2 regions of the Bradyrhizobium sp. Kon10 genome follow, and region 1 is predicted to be linked to the other one. Evidence: predicted binding sites of a transcription regulator. Region 1 holds the regulator's gene; the other holds the start of a gene.
The links. Region 1 encodes PhoB, which activates phosphate uptake and scavenging genes when phosphate is short. Its sites were predicted from a motif close to TGTCATNNANCTGTCAT; they were not measured.
Positions count from the first base shown of each region.

Region 2: the regulator PhoB is predicted to act here: its motif matches at 1,549-1,565, upstream of AC0L2O_RS16935 (DUF47 domain-containing protein).

Region 1 covers NZ_JBVVOZ010000002.1:400,879-408,270, forward strand. Annotated here, with positions in the region: gene pstC (phosphate ABC transporter permease subunit PstC) at 53-1,042, shown strand; gene pstA (phosphate ABC transporter permease PstA) at 1,047-1,892, shown strand; gene pstB (phosphate ABC transporter ATP-binding protein PstB) at 1,889-2,710, shown strand; gene phoU (phosphate signaling complex protein PhoU) at 2,722-3,438, shown strand; gene phoB (phosphate regulon transcriptional regulator PhoB) at 3,461-4,168, shown strand; gene AC0L2O_RS04880 (GcrA family cell cycle regulator) at 4,403-4,912, opposite strand; gene AC0L2O_RS04885 (acetylornithine transaminase) at 5,361-6,569, shown strand; gene argF (ornithine carbamoyltransferase) at 6,569-7,392, shown strand, end outside.
Region 2 covers NZ_JBVVOZ010000010.1:214,025-221,416, reverse strand. Annotated here, with positions in the region: gene AC0L2O_RS16940 (anion permease) at 1-846, opposite strand, end outside; gene AC0L2O_RS16935 (DUF47 domain-containing protein) at 862-1,506, opposite strand; gene AC0L2O_RS16930 (branched-chain amino acid ABC transporter permease) at 1,663-2,631, opposite strand; gene AC0L2O_RS16925 (branched-chain amino acid ABC transporter permease) at 2,633-3,496, opposite strand; gene AC0L2O_RS16920 (ABC transporter substrate-binding protein) at 3,570-4,793, opposite strand; gene AC0L2O_RS16915 (ABC transporter ATP-binding protein) at 4,841-5,587, opposite strand; gene AC0L2O_RS16910 (ABC transporter ATP-binding protein) at 5,580-6,335, opposite strand; gene AC0L2O_RS16905 (ArsC family reductase) at 6,691-7,056, opposite strand; gene AC0L2O_RS16900 (tRNA-binding protein) at 7,167-7,392, shown strand, end outside.

The sequences.
Region 1 (7,392 bases):
AAGAGCGACAACAAGCGTATATCATCTGGTACAGGGGATCGGCGTGGCAGAGATGGCCGTTCAGAGCGATATCGTCGACCACGCCGGACCTTATGACCGCGCCAAGGCGTTGAGCGCGTTCAAGCTCGGCGATGTCACGTTCTACTGGATCACGCGGCTGAGCGCGATCTCGGTGCTTCTGATCCTCGGCGGCATCATCCTGTCGCTGATTGTCGGCGCCTTCCCGGCGATCAAGGAATACGGCTTCGCGTTCCTGTGGACGCAGCGCTGGGCGCCGTCGGCCGATCCGCCCGTGCTCGGCGCGCTCGGGCCGATGTACGGTACCCTGGTCACCTCCTTCATCGCGATGCTGATCGCCATTCCCGTTGGCCTCGGCATTGCGATCTTCCTGACCGAGCTCTGCCCGCAATGGCTGCGCCGCCCGATCGGCATGGCGATCGAGCTGCTCGCCGGCATTCCCTCGATCATCTACGGCATGTGGGGTTTCTTCGTGCTGGGCCCGTTCCTGGCCAACACGTTCCAGCCGTTCATGATCAAGATCTTCGACGGCGTCCCCGTGCTCGGCGCGATCTTCGCCGGCCCGCCGTCCTATCTCAGCCTGTTCAACGCCGCGCTGATCCTCGCCATCATGGTGCTGCCCTTCATCACGTCGATCTCGGTCGACGTGTTCAAGACCGTGCCGCCGGTGCTGAAAGAGGCCGCCTACGGCGTCGGCTGCACCACCTGGGAAGTCGTCCGCAGCGTGGTGATCCCCTACACCCGGGTCGGCGTGATCGGCGGCGTCATGCTGGCGCTCGGCCGCGCGCTCGGCGAGACCATGGCGGTGACCTTCATCATCGGCAACTCGTTCCGCATCTCGCCCTCGATCTTCGCGCCGGGCACCACGATCTCGGCGGCGATCGCATCCGAATTCGCCGAGAGCGACGGCCTGCACCAGTCCGGCCTGATCCTGCTCGGCCTGCTGCTATTCGTGCTGACGTTCTTCGTGCTCGCGGCGGCGCGGCTGATGCTGATGCGGCTGGAAAAGAGGGCGGGGAACTGAAGCCATGAACCCGATCTATTCCCGCCGCCGCCGCAAGGACATCGTCATCCGCGGGCTCTGCATCGCCGCAACCGCGTTCGGCGTCACTTGGCTTGCGCTGATCCTGATCACGCTGCTCTACAATGGCCTCGCCGGACTCAATTTCCAGCTCTTCACCGAGAATACGCCGCCACCCGGATCGAACGAGGGCGGCCTGCTCAACGCCATCGTCGGCTCGCTGATCATGACCGTGATCGGCGTCGGCATCGGCGCGCCGCTCGGCATGTTCGCCGGCACCTATCTCGCCGAGTACGGCCGCAACGACCGGCTGACCTCGGTCATCCGCTTCATCAACGATATCCTGCTCTCGGCGCCCTCGATCATCATCGGCCTGTTCATCTACGGCGCAGTGGTGGTGCCGATGCGCGGCTTCTCGGCAATCGCGGGTGCGCTGGCGCTCGCCGTGATCGTGATCCCGGTGGTGCTGCGCACGACCGAGGACATGCTGCTCCTGGTGCCGAATGCGCTGCGTGAGGCAGCCTCCGCGCTCGGCCTGCCGCGCTCGCTGGTGATCAAGCGGATTGCCTATCGTTCTGCCCGTTCCGGTCTCATCACCGGCGTGCTGCTCGCCACCGCGCGTGTTGCCGGCGAAACCGCGCCGCTGCTGTTCACCGCGTTGTCGAACCAGTTCTTCAGCCTGGGCCTGAACAAGACCATGGCGAACCTGCCGGTCACCATCAACAACTTCGTGCAGAGCCCCTATGCCTACTGGAAGCAGCTGGCCTGGAGCGGCGCGCTGCTCATCACCCTGACCGTTCTTGCCCTGAATATTGGCGCGCGCATTCTTGGCGCCGAGAGGACCGCAACATGAGTGATCTGTCCGTATCGATGAGCGCGGCCGGTGGACTGCCGCACGCGCCGGTGCTGCCCGAGGCGCCCCCCAAGGTGACCGTGCGCAACCTGAACTTCTACTATGGCGAGCACCACGCGCTGAAGAACATCAACCTGACGCTCGGTGCCAACCGCGTCACCGCGTTCATCGGCCCGTCGGGCTGCGGCAAGTCGACCCTGCTGCGCATCTTCAACCGGATGTACGATCTCTATCCGGGCCAGCGCGCCACCGGTCAACTCATGCTGGACCAGACCAACATCCTCGATGCCAAGCTCGACCTCAATCTGCTGCGTGCCCGCGTCGGCATGGTGTTCCAGAAGCCGACGCCGTTCCCGATGACGATCTACGAGAACATCGCTTTCGGCATCCGCCTTTACGAGAAGATATCGAAATCGGAGATGGACGACCGCGTCGAGAAGGCGCTGCGTGGCGGCGCGTTGTGGAACGAGGTCAAGGACAAGCTCAACGCCTCCGGCCTCTCGCTCTCCGGCGGCCAGCAGCAGCGCCTCTGCATCGCCCGTACGGTCGCGGTGCGACCCGAGGTGATCCTGTTCGACGAGCCCTGCTCGGCGCTCGACCCGATCTCGACCGCCAAGGTCGAGGAGCTGATCCAGGAATTAGCCGAGAGCTACACGATTGCGATCGTCACCCACAACATGCAGCAGGCGGCCCGCGTCTCCGACAAGACCGCCTTCATGTATCTCGGCGAGCTGATCGAATTCGACGACACCAGCAAGATCTTCACGTCGCCGACCGATCGGCGCACGCAGGATTATATCACCGGCCGGTTCGGCTGAGGAGACGGGACATGGGTTCTGAACATACCGCAAAGGCTTTCGACACCGATCTCCAGGAGCTCACGCGCCTGGTCGCCGAAATGGGCGGGATCGCCGAGCGCATGATCGTCGATTCCGTCGACGCCCTGATCCGCCGCGACGTCGCGCTCGGCCAGCGCGTCGTCACCACCGACGCTGAGCTCGATACGCTCCAGAGACGCATCGAGGAGCGCGCGGTGCTCACGATCGCCCGCCGCCAGCCGATGGCGGTCGACCTGCGCGAGATCGTCGGCGCCATGCGCGTTGCGACCGATCTCGAGCGCATCGGCGACCTCGCCAAGAACATGGGCAAGCGCGTCGCGGCGCTGGAGACCGATTTCCATCCGCTCAAGCTGTTCCGCGGCCTCGAGCACATGACCGATCTCGTGCAGCAACAGGTCAAGTCGGTGCTCGACGCCTATGCCGCGCACGATCTGCCGGCGGCCATGGCGGTGTGGAAGGGTGACGAGGAAGTCGACGCCATCTGCACTTCGCTGTTCCGCGAGCTCCTCACCTACATGATGGAAGATCCGCGCAACATTTCGTTCTGCATCCACCTGATGTTCTGCGCCAAGAACATCGAGCGGATCGGCGATCACGCCACCAACGTCGCCGAGACCGTGTTCTACATGATCGAAGGTCAGGCCATGACCGACAAGCGGCCGAAGGGCGACATGACAACCTTCGCCACGACCCTCCCGAATATTTGAATCATCAAGGAGCGACGGCACCATGGGCGCACGCATTATGGTGGTTGAGGACGAGGAAGCTCTGACCGAGCTTCTCCGCTACAACCTCGAAGGCGACGGCTATGACGTCGAGACGGTGATGCGCGGCGACGACGCCGATACCCGTCTCAAGGAGCATCTTCCCGATCTGATCGTGCTCGACTGGATGCTGCCCGGCCTCTCCGGCATCGAACTGTGCCGTCGGCTGCGGGCGCGATCCGACACCAAGCAGTTGCCGATCATCATGCTCACCGCGCGCGGCGAGGAGAGCGAGCGGGTGCGGGGATTGGCGACCGGCGCCGACGACTACATCGTCAAGCCGTTTTCGGTGCCCGAGCTGTTGGCCCGCGTGAAGGGCCTGCTCAGGCGTGCAAGCCCCGAGCGGCTCGCCACCGTGCTCGCCTTTGGCGACATCGAGCTCGACCGTGACAAACGGCGTGTGGCGCGCTCGGGCCGGCCGATCGATCTCGGCCCGACCGAATATCGCCTGTTGGAGTTTTTCCTGGAGCATCCCGGCCGCGTATTCTCGCGCGAGCAGCTGCTCGACAGCGTCTGGGGCCGCGACATCTATATCGACGAGCGCACCGTGGACGTCCATATCGGCCGCCTGCGCAAGCTGCTCAATCTCGGCCGCGAGCAGGACCCGATCCGCACCGTGCGCGGCGCCGGCTATGCGCTGGATGATCGCTTTGCGAAGGCGGAGCAGGCGTAGGGTTTGCAAAGTTTTGGCGACACACTCAGTGTCGTCCCGGTCAAGCGTAAGCGCAGATCCGGGCCCCATAACCAACAGGGGCGTGCTTGTTGCTCGAAAAGCTAACTCCGAGTCCCCGTAACCACATCTTGCGGTGGGTTATGGGTCCCGGATCTACGCGCGCTTGAGGCGCACTTGTCCGGGACGACATCGAGTTTGTTGAGCCGCCGTCGCGTGACGACTCTCAGAACGACCTTACCGCGACGGCTTCACCGGCGCACGGCGGCGATCCGATGCTGGCTGGTAGGCGACGCGCGAGTGCTGGGCGCAATAGGGCAGGCCCGAGAGCGCCCTGCCGCCGCAGAAGAAGAAATCCGCGCTCGAGGGATCGCCGACCGGCCAGTGGCAGGTTGCCTCGTTCAATTCAAGCAGCGACAGCCGCTGGCTCATCGGCACCACGTTGTCGTAGGTGACCGGTTCGGCCTCCATCTCGACCTCGAAGGCCTGCGCCAGCGCGGTGTTGCCGCGCGCGACGGGGCGGGTCACCCGCATCATATGCTGCGCGGGACGCGCCTTGCGCGGCCGTGGAGCAGCTGAAGACGGGCTCTTGGCGCGGCCGGACAGGCCGAGTCTGTGCACCTTGCCGATCACGGCATTGCGGGTCACGTTGCCGAGCTCGGCCGCGATCTGGCTGGCCGAAAGTCCGGCCTCCCAGAGCTTTTTCAGCTGTTCGACGCGATCGTCGGACCAGGTCAAAACCGTCATTGCACCCTTTCCTTCGCCGCGCGCCAGCCATCCTGGGGCACACAGCGAATGCTAAGCCTCGAAAAACCCGTGCCGTCAGAATCCCTTAAGGCTCGTCGGGCGCGCCTAGAACGCCCGAACGCTTACGCCGGTACATGAGGACTTAGAGATCAGAACCGCTGCACGAGATGTCGTATCTGACAAGCCAAACGCTACAATATGGCGTGACTCACGCGCAAGAGTCTGCCGACTCGCTTCCACATGTTCCGTGGCCAAAACCCGCAAATTCGGCACCGCAAGACTACGGATTCAGCCTTTCGCGAGGCTCTCCGGCGGCATTGACACCCGTGATGCCAAGCATAAGATAGTGACACGTGCCGCCCTTAAAAGGCGGCACGTTTCGTTTTCCGGACCAATGATGCGCTGCGCAAGGCGCGTTCAGGCCGTCTGAAACATCCAAGAGACCATCATGACCAACAGCGCCGCGCCGCATTTGCTTCCCGTTTTCGCCAGGGCCGAGATCGGCTTCGAGCGCGGCGAAGGCTGCTGGCTGATTGCCACCAACGGTGATCGCTATCTCGATTTCACCTCGGGCGTGGCGGTGAATGCGCTCGGCCATGCCCATCCCGCGCTGGTGAAGGCATTGCAGGAGCAGGCCACAAAGCTCTGGCACATGTCGAACCTGTTCCAGAGCCCGGACGGCGAGAAGCTCGCGGCCCGCCTTTGCAGTGAGAGCTTTGCGGACTTCGTGTTCTTCTGCAATTCCGGCGCCGAAGCGCTGGAATGCGTGATCAAGGTCGTGCGCCGCTATCAAGCCGTGAAAGGTCACCCCGATCGCTATCGCATGATCACGTTCGAGGGCGCCTTTCACGGCCGCACGCTCGCAACGCTGGCTGCGACGGGCTCGGCAAAATATCTCGAAGGTTTCGGTCCGCCGATGGACGGTTTCGACCAGGTCGCTTTTGGCGACCTCGACGCAGTGAAGAAGGCGATCGGGCCGCAGACCGCGGGCATTCTGATCGAGCCAATTCAAGGCGAGGGTGGCGTGCGTTCGGCGCCCCCGGCGTTCTATCGCGCATTGCGCCAGCTTTGCGACGAACGCGGCCTGTTGCTGGCGTTCGACGAGGTGCAGACCGGCATGGGCCGCACCGGCGACCTGTTTGCGCATCGACGTTTCGGCATCACGCCGGACGTGATGTCGCTGGCCAAGGCGCTCGGCGGCGGCTTTCCGATCGGCGCCTGCCTTGCCACCGCGGAAGCGGCCTCCGGCATGACGCCCGGTTCGCACGGTTCGACCTTCGGCGGCAATCCGCTTGCAATCTCGGCGGCCAATGCGGTGCTCGACGTCATGCTCAAGCCCGGCTTCTTCGACCATGTGCAGAAGATGTCGCTGCTGCTCAAGCAGAAGCTCGCCTCCGTGATCGATCGCCATCCCGACGTTGTCAGCGAACTCCGCGGCGAGGGTCTTCTGATCGGCATCAAGGCCGTGGTGCCCTCCGCCGATCTCGTCGCCGCGCTGCGCGACGAAAAGCTGCTCACCGTCGGCGCCGGCGACAATGTCGTGCGCTTCCTGCCGCCGTTGGTCGTCACCGAGGCGGAGATCGAGGACGGCGTCGCCCGGCTCGAGCGCGCCTGCACCGCGATTTCGGCAGGCCAGACCAAGCGGGCGGCAAGCTGATGAGCAAGACACCAAAGCACTTCCTCGACATCAACGAGCTGCCGCTGTCGGAGCTCGAGAGCATGCTCGCTGCCTCGTCCGCCATGAAGGCGAAGCAGAAGGCGCATCAGCCGGTCAAGCCGCTCGAAGGCAAGACGCTGGCGATGATCTTCGAACGCCCCTCGACGCGGACGCGGGTGTCGTTCGACGTCGCCATGCGCCAGCTCGGCGGTGAGCCCATCATGCTGACCGGCGCGGAAATGCAGCTCGGCCGCGGCGAGACCATCGCCGACACCGCGCGCGTGCTGTCGCGCTATGTCGATGCCATCATGATCCGCATCCTCAACCACGAGGCGCTCTTGGAGCTCGCGGCGAACGCGACCGTGCCCGTCATCAACGGCCTGACCCGGCAATCGCATCCCTGCCAGGTGATGGCCGACCTCATGACCTATCAGGAGCATCGCGGCCCGATCAAAGGCAAGACCGTGGCCTGGACCGGCGACGACAACAATGTGCTGGCGTCCTGGGCTCATGCGGCCGAGCGCTTCAAGTTCCAGCTCAATGTCGCAACGCCTCCGGAGCTCGCGCCGAAGAAGCCGATGCGCGACTGGATCAAGGCCACCGGCGCGCCGATCGTGCTCGGCACCGATGCGGAAGCCGCCGTGCGCGACGCCGATTGCGTCGTCACCGACACTTGGGTGTCGATGGGCGACAAGGAAGGCCAGCACCGCCACAACGTGCTCAAGCCTTACCAGGTCAATGCGAAGCTGATGTCGCTGGCCAAGCCCGACGCGCTGTTCATGCACTGCCTGCCCGCGCATCGCGGCGAGGAGGTCACCGACGA
Region 2 (7,392 bases), on a different contig from region 1:
GTGGGTGGTCGAGACGGGAACTCCGAGGAAGGTGGCTATGAACAGGGTCGCAGCGCCACCGGTCTCGGCGCAAAAGCCTTGCATCGGCGTCAACTTGGTGATGCGCAGGCCCATGGTGCGGACGATGCGCCAGCCGCCCATCAGCGTCCCCATCGCCATCGCCGCCTGGCACGACAACACCACCCAGAACGGCACGTAGAATTCGCCGCCGAGCTGGCCCTGCGAGTAAAGCAGCACGGCGATGATGCCCATGGTCTTCTGCGCGTCATTGCCGCCATGGCCGAGCGAATAGAGCGAGGCGGATGCAAATTGCAGGATGCGAAAGGCCCGGTCCACGGCAAACGGTGTCGAGCGCACCGACGCCCAGGAGACGATCGCGACCAGCACCATCGCCAGCAGGAAGCCCACCAGCGGGGACAGCACGATGGCGATGACCGTCTTGGACAAACCACTCCAGACTGCCGCCGAGAGCCCGGCCTTGGCGACGCCTCCGCCGAACAGGCCGCCGATCAAGGCGTGCGACGAGGACGATGGAATGCCGAGCGCCCAGGTGACGATGTTCCAGACGATGGCGCCGACCAGGGCGGCGAAGATCACCTGCGCATCGACGATTGCGGGATCGATGATGCCGGTGCCGATGGTCTGGGCGACGTGCAGGCCGAACACCATGAAGGCGACGAAATTGAAGAAGGCGGCCCAGAACACCGCGTATTGCGGCCGCAGCACGCGGGTCGAGACGATGGTCGCGATCGAATTGGCGGCGTCGTGCAGGCCGTTCAGGAAATCGAACAGCAGCGCGACAGCAATCAGTCCGAGCAGGACGGGAAGACCCAACGCAGCATCCACGGCGCGGCCCCTGCGCTAGACTTGTTCAATGACGATGCTGTTGATCTCGTTCGCCACGTCATCGAAGCGATCGGCGACCTTTTCGAGATGGTCGTAAATCTCCGCCCCCACGATGAAGTACATCGCACTGCCGTCGCGATGCTTGAGGAACAGCTCCTTCAGGCCGATGTCGTGGAGGTCGTCGACCCGGCCCTCCAGCTTGCCCAGTTCCTCCGTGATCGCCGTCAGCATGGCGACGTTCTGGCCGATCGCCTGCATCAGCGGCAGCGCGCGCCCGACCAGGTTGGCGCATTCGATCAAGAGCCCGCCGATCTCGCGCATCGGCGGTTCGAAGGTGCGGACCTCGAACAGCATCACGGCCTTGGCCGTCTGCTGCATCTGGTCGATGGCGTCGTCCATCGACGTGATCAGGTTCTTGATATCGCCACGGTCGAACGGCGTGATGAAGGTGCGGCGTACCGCGGTCAGCACCTCACGGGTGATGTTGTCGGCATCGTTCTCGAACTGGTTGACGCGCTGGCAATAGACCGGCGTCTCCTCGCCGCCGTTCAACATGCCCTGGAGCGCGATGGAGCCCTGGATCACGGTCTGGGCGTGGCGGTCGAACAGGTCGAAGAACCGTTCTTCCTTGGGCAGGAAAGCGCGAAACCATCGCATCATGGGGATAGGCTACCGGTTGAAAATGGTACGACCCGATCAGGCCGTCATTAAACCGTCATAGACCATTTTCGATCCGCGCGCGTGCCACCTCACGCCCGCGGAGCCGGATCATCCACCGCTTTCGATCAGCAGATAAACTGACGTGATATCAAAGATTTAGAGCGATCGCCGGAAGTAATGCGCGATTTCCCCGACCACGCCGCGGCGGAAGGTGAGCACGCAGATCACGAAGATCGAGCCCTGGATCACCGTCACCCACTGGCCGAAGCCCGCCAGATATTGCTGCATGGCGATGATCGCGAAGGCGCCGACCACGGGCCCGAAGATCGTGCCGAGACCGCCGACCAGCGTCATCAGCACGACTTCGCCCGACATCGACCAGTGCACGTCGGTGAGCGAAGCATTCTGCGCCACGAACACTTTCAGCGATCCGGCAAAACCGGCGAGCGTGCCCGAGAGCACGAAAGCCAGGAACTTGTACTGGTCGGTCCGGTAGCCGAGCGAGATCGCGCGCGGTTCGTTCTCGCGGATGGCCTTCAAGACCTCCCCGAACGGCGAATTGATGATGCGGTAGATCAGCAGGAAGCCGCCGAGGAAGCCAACCAGCACGACGTAATAGAGCACGGTCGGCTTGGTCAGATCGAACACGCCGAACAAATGCCCTTGCGGAATGCCCTGGATACCGTCCTCACCATGGGTGAACGGGGTCTGCAAATAGAGGAAATACAGAAGCTGCGACAGCGCCAGCGTGATCATCGAGAAATAGATGCCCTGGCGGCGGATCGAGATGTAGCCGGTCACGATCGACAGCACGAAGGCTCCGGCGACACCGACGAGGATGCCGAGCTCCGGCGGCAGGCCCCACACCTTGAGCGCGTGCGCGGAGCAATAGCCGGCAGTGCCCAGGAACATCGCGTGGCCGAACGACAGCAGGCCGCCATAGCCGATCAGCAGGTTGAAGGCGCAGGCGAGCAGCGCGAAGCACAGCGCCTGCATCACGAAAAACGGATAGATGCCGCTGAATGGCACCGCGGCCAGCAGCAGCGCCATCGCCGCGAACACGATCATCTCGTCGCGCATCGCGCGCGGGGTCACCGGCAGCGTGTCGTCCGTCAAGGCTGTCATGTCAGGCCGCCCTTCCCGTCAATCCGGTTGGCTTCACCAAGAGCACCAGCACCATCAGCACGAACACGACGGTGTTGGAGGCCTCGGGATAAAAATACTTGGTCAGACCCTCGATCACGCCGAGCGCAAAGCCGGTGATGATCGATCCCATGATCGATCCCATGCCGCCGATCACAACGACCGCGAACACGACGATGATGAGGTCTGCGCCCATCAGCGGCCGCACCTGGTTGATCGGCGCCGAGAGCACGCCGGCGAGCGCGGCAAGCCCGACGCCGAGGCCGTAAGTCAGCGTGATCATCCGCGGCACGTTGATGCCGAAGGCGCGCACCAGCGTCGGATTTTCGGTCGCGGCGCGCAGATAGGCGCCGAGCCGCGTCTTCTCGATCAGGAACCAGGTGGCCACACAGACGACCAGGGAGAAAATGACGACCCAGGCGCGATAGATCGGCAGGAACATGAAGCCGAGATTGATGCCGCCCTTGAGCTGATCCGGAATGGCGTAAGGCAGGCCGGACGAACCGAAATAGTTCTGGAACACGCCCTGAACGATCAGCGCGATGCCGAAGGTCAGCAGCAGCCCGTAAAGGTGATCGAGCCCGGTCAGCCATTGCAGCATGGTCCGCTCCAGGATCATGCCGAAGATGCCGACCACGATCGGCGCGATCAACAGGGCCCACCAGTAATTCAGACCCGCGAGGTCCAGCAGGAAATAGGCGCAGAACGCACCCATCATGTAGAGCGCGCCGTGGGCGAAATTGATGATGTTGAGCATGCCGAAGATCACGGCGAGCCCGAGACTGAGCAGCGCGTAGAACGAGCCGTTGATCAGTCCCACCAGTAGCTGTGCATAGAGAGCCTGCATCGATCCCGCACCCAGTCCCTTCGGCGTTCCTCTGAAAGTCGCCCGCAGACCTGACGGCCTGCGGGCGGTCGTCTTATTTCTTCAAAAGCGCACATTTGCTTTCGGACAGCGGCGTGAAGGCCTGGTCGCCCGGCACCGTGCCGACCAGCTTGTAGAAGTCCCACGGTCCCTTGGACTCGGAGGGCTTCTTCACCTCGAACAAATAGGCACTGTGAATGGTGCGGCCGTTGGGCTGGATCTCGCCCTTACCGAACAGATCGTCCTCGGTCGGCATCGACTTCATCTTGTCAACCACCTTGATGCCGTCATGCGGATTACCGCCGAGCGCGTCCAGCGCCTTGAGATAGTGGCGCACGCCTGCATAGACGCCCGCCTGCACCATGGTCGGCGGCGCGTTGTTCTTCATCTTCGCGGAGAAGCGCTTCGAAAACGCCCGGGTCTGGTCGTTCATGTCCCAGTAAAAGGTCTCGGTGAAGTTGAGACCCTGCGCGGTCTCAAGACCGATCGCCTTGACGTCGGTGAGGAACAGCAGCAGCGCCGCGAGCTTCTGACCGCCCTTGACGATGCCGAATTCGGCCGCCTGCTTGATCGTGTTGGTGGTGTCACCGCCGGCATTGGCAAGGCCGATGATCTTGGCCTTGGAGGCCTGCGCCTGCAGCAGGAAGGAGGAGAAGTCCGGCGTATTAAGCGGATGCTTGACGCCACCGACCACCTTGCCGCCATTGGCGATGATGACCGCCGTGGTGTCACGCTCCAGCGCGGCGCCGAAGGCATAGTCCGCGGTCAGGAAGAACCAGGTGTCGCCGCCGGCCTTCACCAGCGCCTGACCCGTCGTGTGGGCCAGCATGTAGGTGTCATAGGTCCAGTGCACGGTATTGGGCGAGCACTGCGCGTTGGTGAGGTCCGAGGTCGCCGCACCCGAATTGATGTAGACGCCGTTCTTTTCCTTGACGACGTTGTTCACGGCGAGCGCGACGCCGGAGTTCGGCACGTCGACGATGGCGTCGACCTTGTCGACGTCGAACCATTGCCGAGCGATCGCGGTGCCGATGTCCGGCTTGTTCTGGTGATCGCCCGAGATGACATCGATCTTCCAGCCCTTCGCGGCCAAGCCCGAATCCTCGACAGCCATCTGGGCCGCAAGCGTGGAGCCCGGACCGCCGAGGTCGGCGTAGAGACCGGACTGATCGGACAGCGCGCCGATCTTGACGGTCTTGTCCTGCGCGAAGGCAGCGCCTGCCGCAGTCAACGTCAATGCCGTACCGAGCAGAAACGACGCAATCGACTTTGTCTTCATGCTACTTTCCTTGTGAATCTTCTTTAGCCGTTCGACTTTGTGCCGCACTAGACGCCGAGATAGGTGTGGAGCTTGTCCATGTTGGCGGCGAGCTCCGAATTGGCAAATCCGTCAATGATCTTGCCGTGCTCGACAACGTAATAACGGTCGGCGACAGTGGATGCGAACCGGAAATTCTGCTCGACCAGAAGAATGGTAAAGCCCTCCTTCTTGAGCCGCGCGATGGTGTGGCCGATCTGCTGGATGATGACGGGCGCCAGGCCTTCGGTCGGCTCGTCCAGCATCAGGAAGCTTGCGCCGGTGCGCAGGATGCGCGCGATCGCGAGCATCTGCTGCTCACCGCCGGACAGCTTGGTGCCCTGGCTGTTGAGACGCTCCTTCAGGTTCGGAAACAGGTCGAAGATCTGTTCGAGCGGCAATCCGCCGGCGCGCACCACCGGCGGCAGCAGCAGGTTCTCCCGCACGTCGAGGCTGGAGAAGATTCCCCGCTCCTCCGGACAGAACGCGATGCCCATGCGCGCGATCTTGTCGGAGGTCGCACGGATGATGTCCTGGTTGTTGAATCTGATCGAGCCGGTGCGCTTGCCGATGATGCCCATGATCGACTTCAGCGTGGTCGTCTTGCCGGCGCCATTGCGCCCCAGCAGCGTGACGACCTCGCCCGCATTCACGTCGAAATCGATCCCGTGCAGGATGTGGGACTCGCCGTACCAGGCTTCCAGGTTGCGCACGGCGAGGATGTTGCCGCCTGTCGCAGCCTTCGCCGGAGCGTCGGCAATCGCAGTATCAGGCATGACCGGCTCCCAGATAGGCTTCCTTGACGCGCTCGTCCTTGGTGAGTTCGCTGTAATGGCCTTGCGCCAGCACCTGCCCGCGCGTCAGCACGGTGATGATGTCGGAGAGATTGGCCACCACGCTCAAATTATGCTCGACCATCAGGATGGTGTATTTCGCCGAGATGCGCTTGATCAGCGCGGCGATCTTGTCGATGTCCTCATGGCCCATGCCGGCCATCGGCTCGTCCAGGAGCATCATCTCGGGATCGAGCGCGAGCGTGGTTGCGATCTCGAGCGCGCGCTTGCGCCCGTAGGGCATCTCGACCGCCGGGGTGTTGGCGAACTCGCTGAGGCCCACATCGTTCAACAATTCACGCGCGCGGTCGTTGAACTGATTCAGCACCGACTTGGAGCGCCAGAAATCAAACGAGCTGCCGTGCTGGCGCTGAAGCGCGACGCGGACGTTCTCCAGCGCCGTGAGATGCGGAAACACCGCCGAGATCTGGAACGAACGCACCAACCCCAGGCGCGCCACGTCAGCGGGCGCCATCGCGGTGATGTCCTGTCCCTTGTACAGGATTTTTCCGGCAGACGGTTTGAGGAACTTGGTCAGAAGATTGAAGCACGTCGTCTTGCCGGCCCCGTTCGGCCCGATCAACGCGTGGATACTCCCACGGCGAACCTTGAGCGCAACGTCGCGGACGGCAAAGAAGCCCGCGAACTCCTTGGTCAAGCCTTCCGTTTCGAGAATGAACTCATCGGCCAAACAAATTTCCCCCTGCCCGCGCAACGCGCCTGGCTATCCTTGTTTCCTTCGGCTTTCCGGAGGCCTTGGAGCCTTCCCGGAACGCCGCCTCCGCGCGCGGAATATGCCGGAGGTGACGGGGGTTAGGCAAGGCGGAAAGCTGAGCAGGTCAGGCCTCCGGCCGGGAGACTTATGCTCCCTTAGTCGGAGGTGTTTTGATGTCGCGCCTGCCCGGCCTCCCGGTTCGCAAGGCACCGGTCATCAACCGTCGATAACGGTGTTTGCTCCCGCGCGCCAGCCTTCATCGAAAATTTCGCGCGCGCCGCATCGGTCGCGTTCTCCAGCCGGTCGCGGCGCCGTCACCGATCGAGCTGTACTAGCTCTTGCGCGCTTTGACGCCGACTTCCTTGTCGTAAATATCCGGCTTGAAGCCGACCAGGAGCTTGCCGCCGATTTCGAGCACAGGTCGCTTGATCATCGATGGTTGCGCTAGCATCAACGCCAGCGCCTTCTTCTCGGTCAGGCCTTCCTTGTCCGCATCGGGCAGCTTCTTGAAGGTGGTGCCGGCGCGATTGAGCAGCGTCTCCCAGCCGAGCTTCTCGCTCCATTGCTTGAGCTTGTCCTTCTCCACGCCCGCGGCCTTGTAGTCGTGGAACTGATAGGCGACGCCATGCGTGTCGAGCCAGGCGCGCGCCTTCTTCATGGTGTCGCAGTTCTTGATGCCGTAGATGATGTTGGGCAAGACGTCCTCGCGCATGCGTCGTGTGATGCTGTGGCCGCGGCGTTGTACGAAACTCCAGTTCACGCGACAATATTGCGAGCGAGATTTCCAACTCCCTGAACGGACACATCATGCACGTCACTCACGACCCCGCCGCGGCCTCCTCGCCGACCATCGACTTCAACAGCTTTCTTGCGGTCGATATCCGCGTCGGCACCATCGTCGATGCAAAGCCGTTTCCGGAGGCTCGCAAGCCCGCGTGGCGGCTGTGGATCGATTTCGGCCCGGCCATCGGTGTGCGCAAGAGCTCGGCGCAGATCACAGAAAATCACCCGATCGAGACGCTGGTGGGACAAC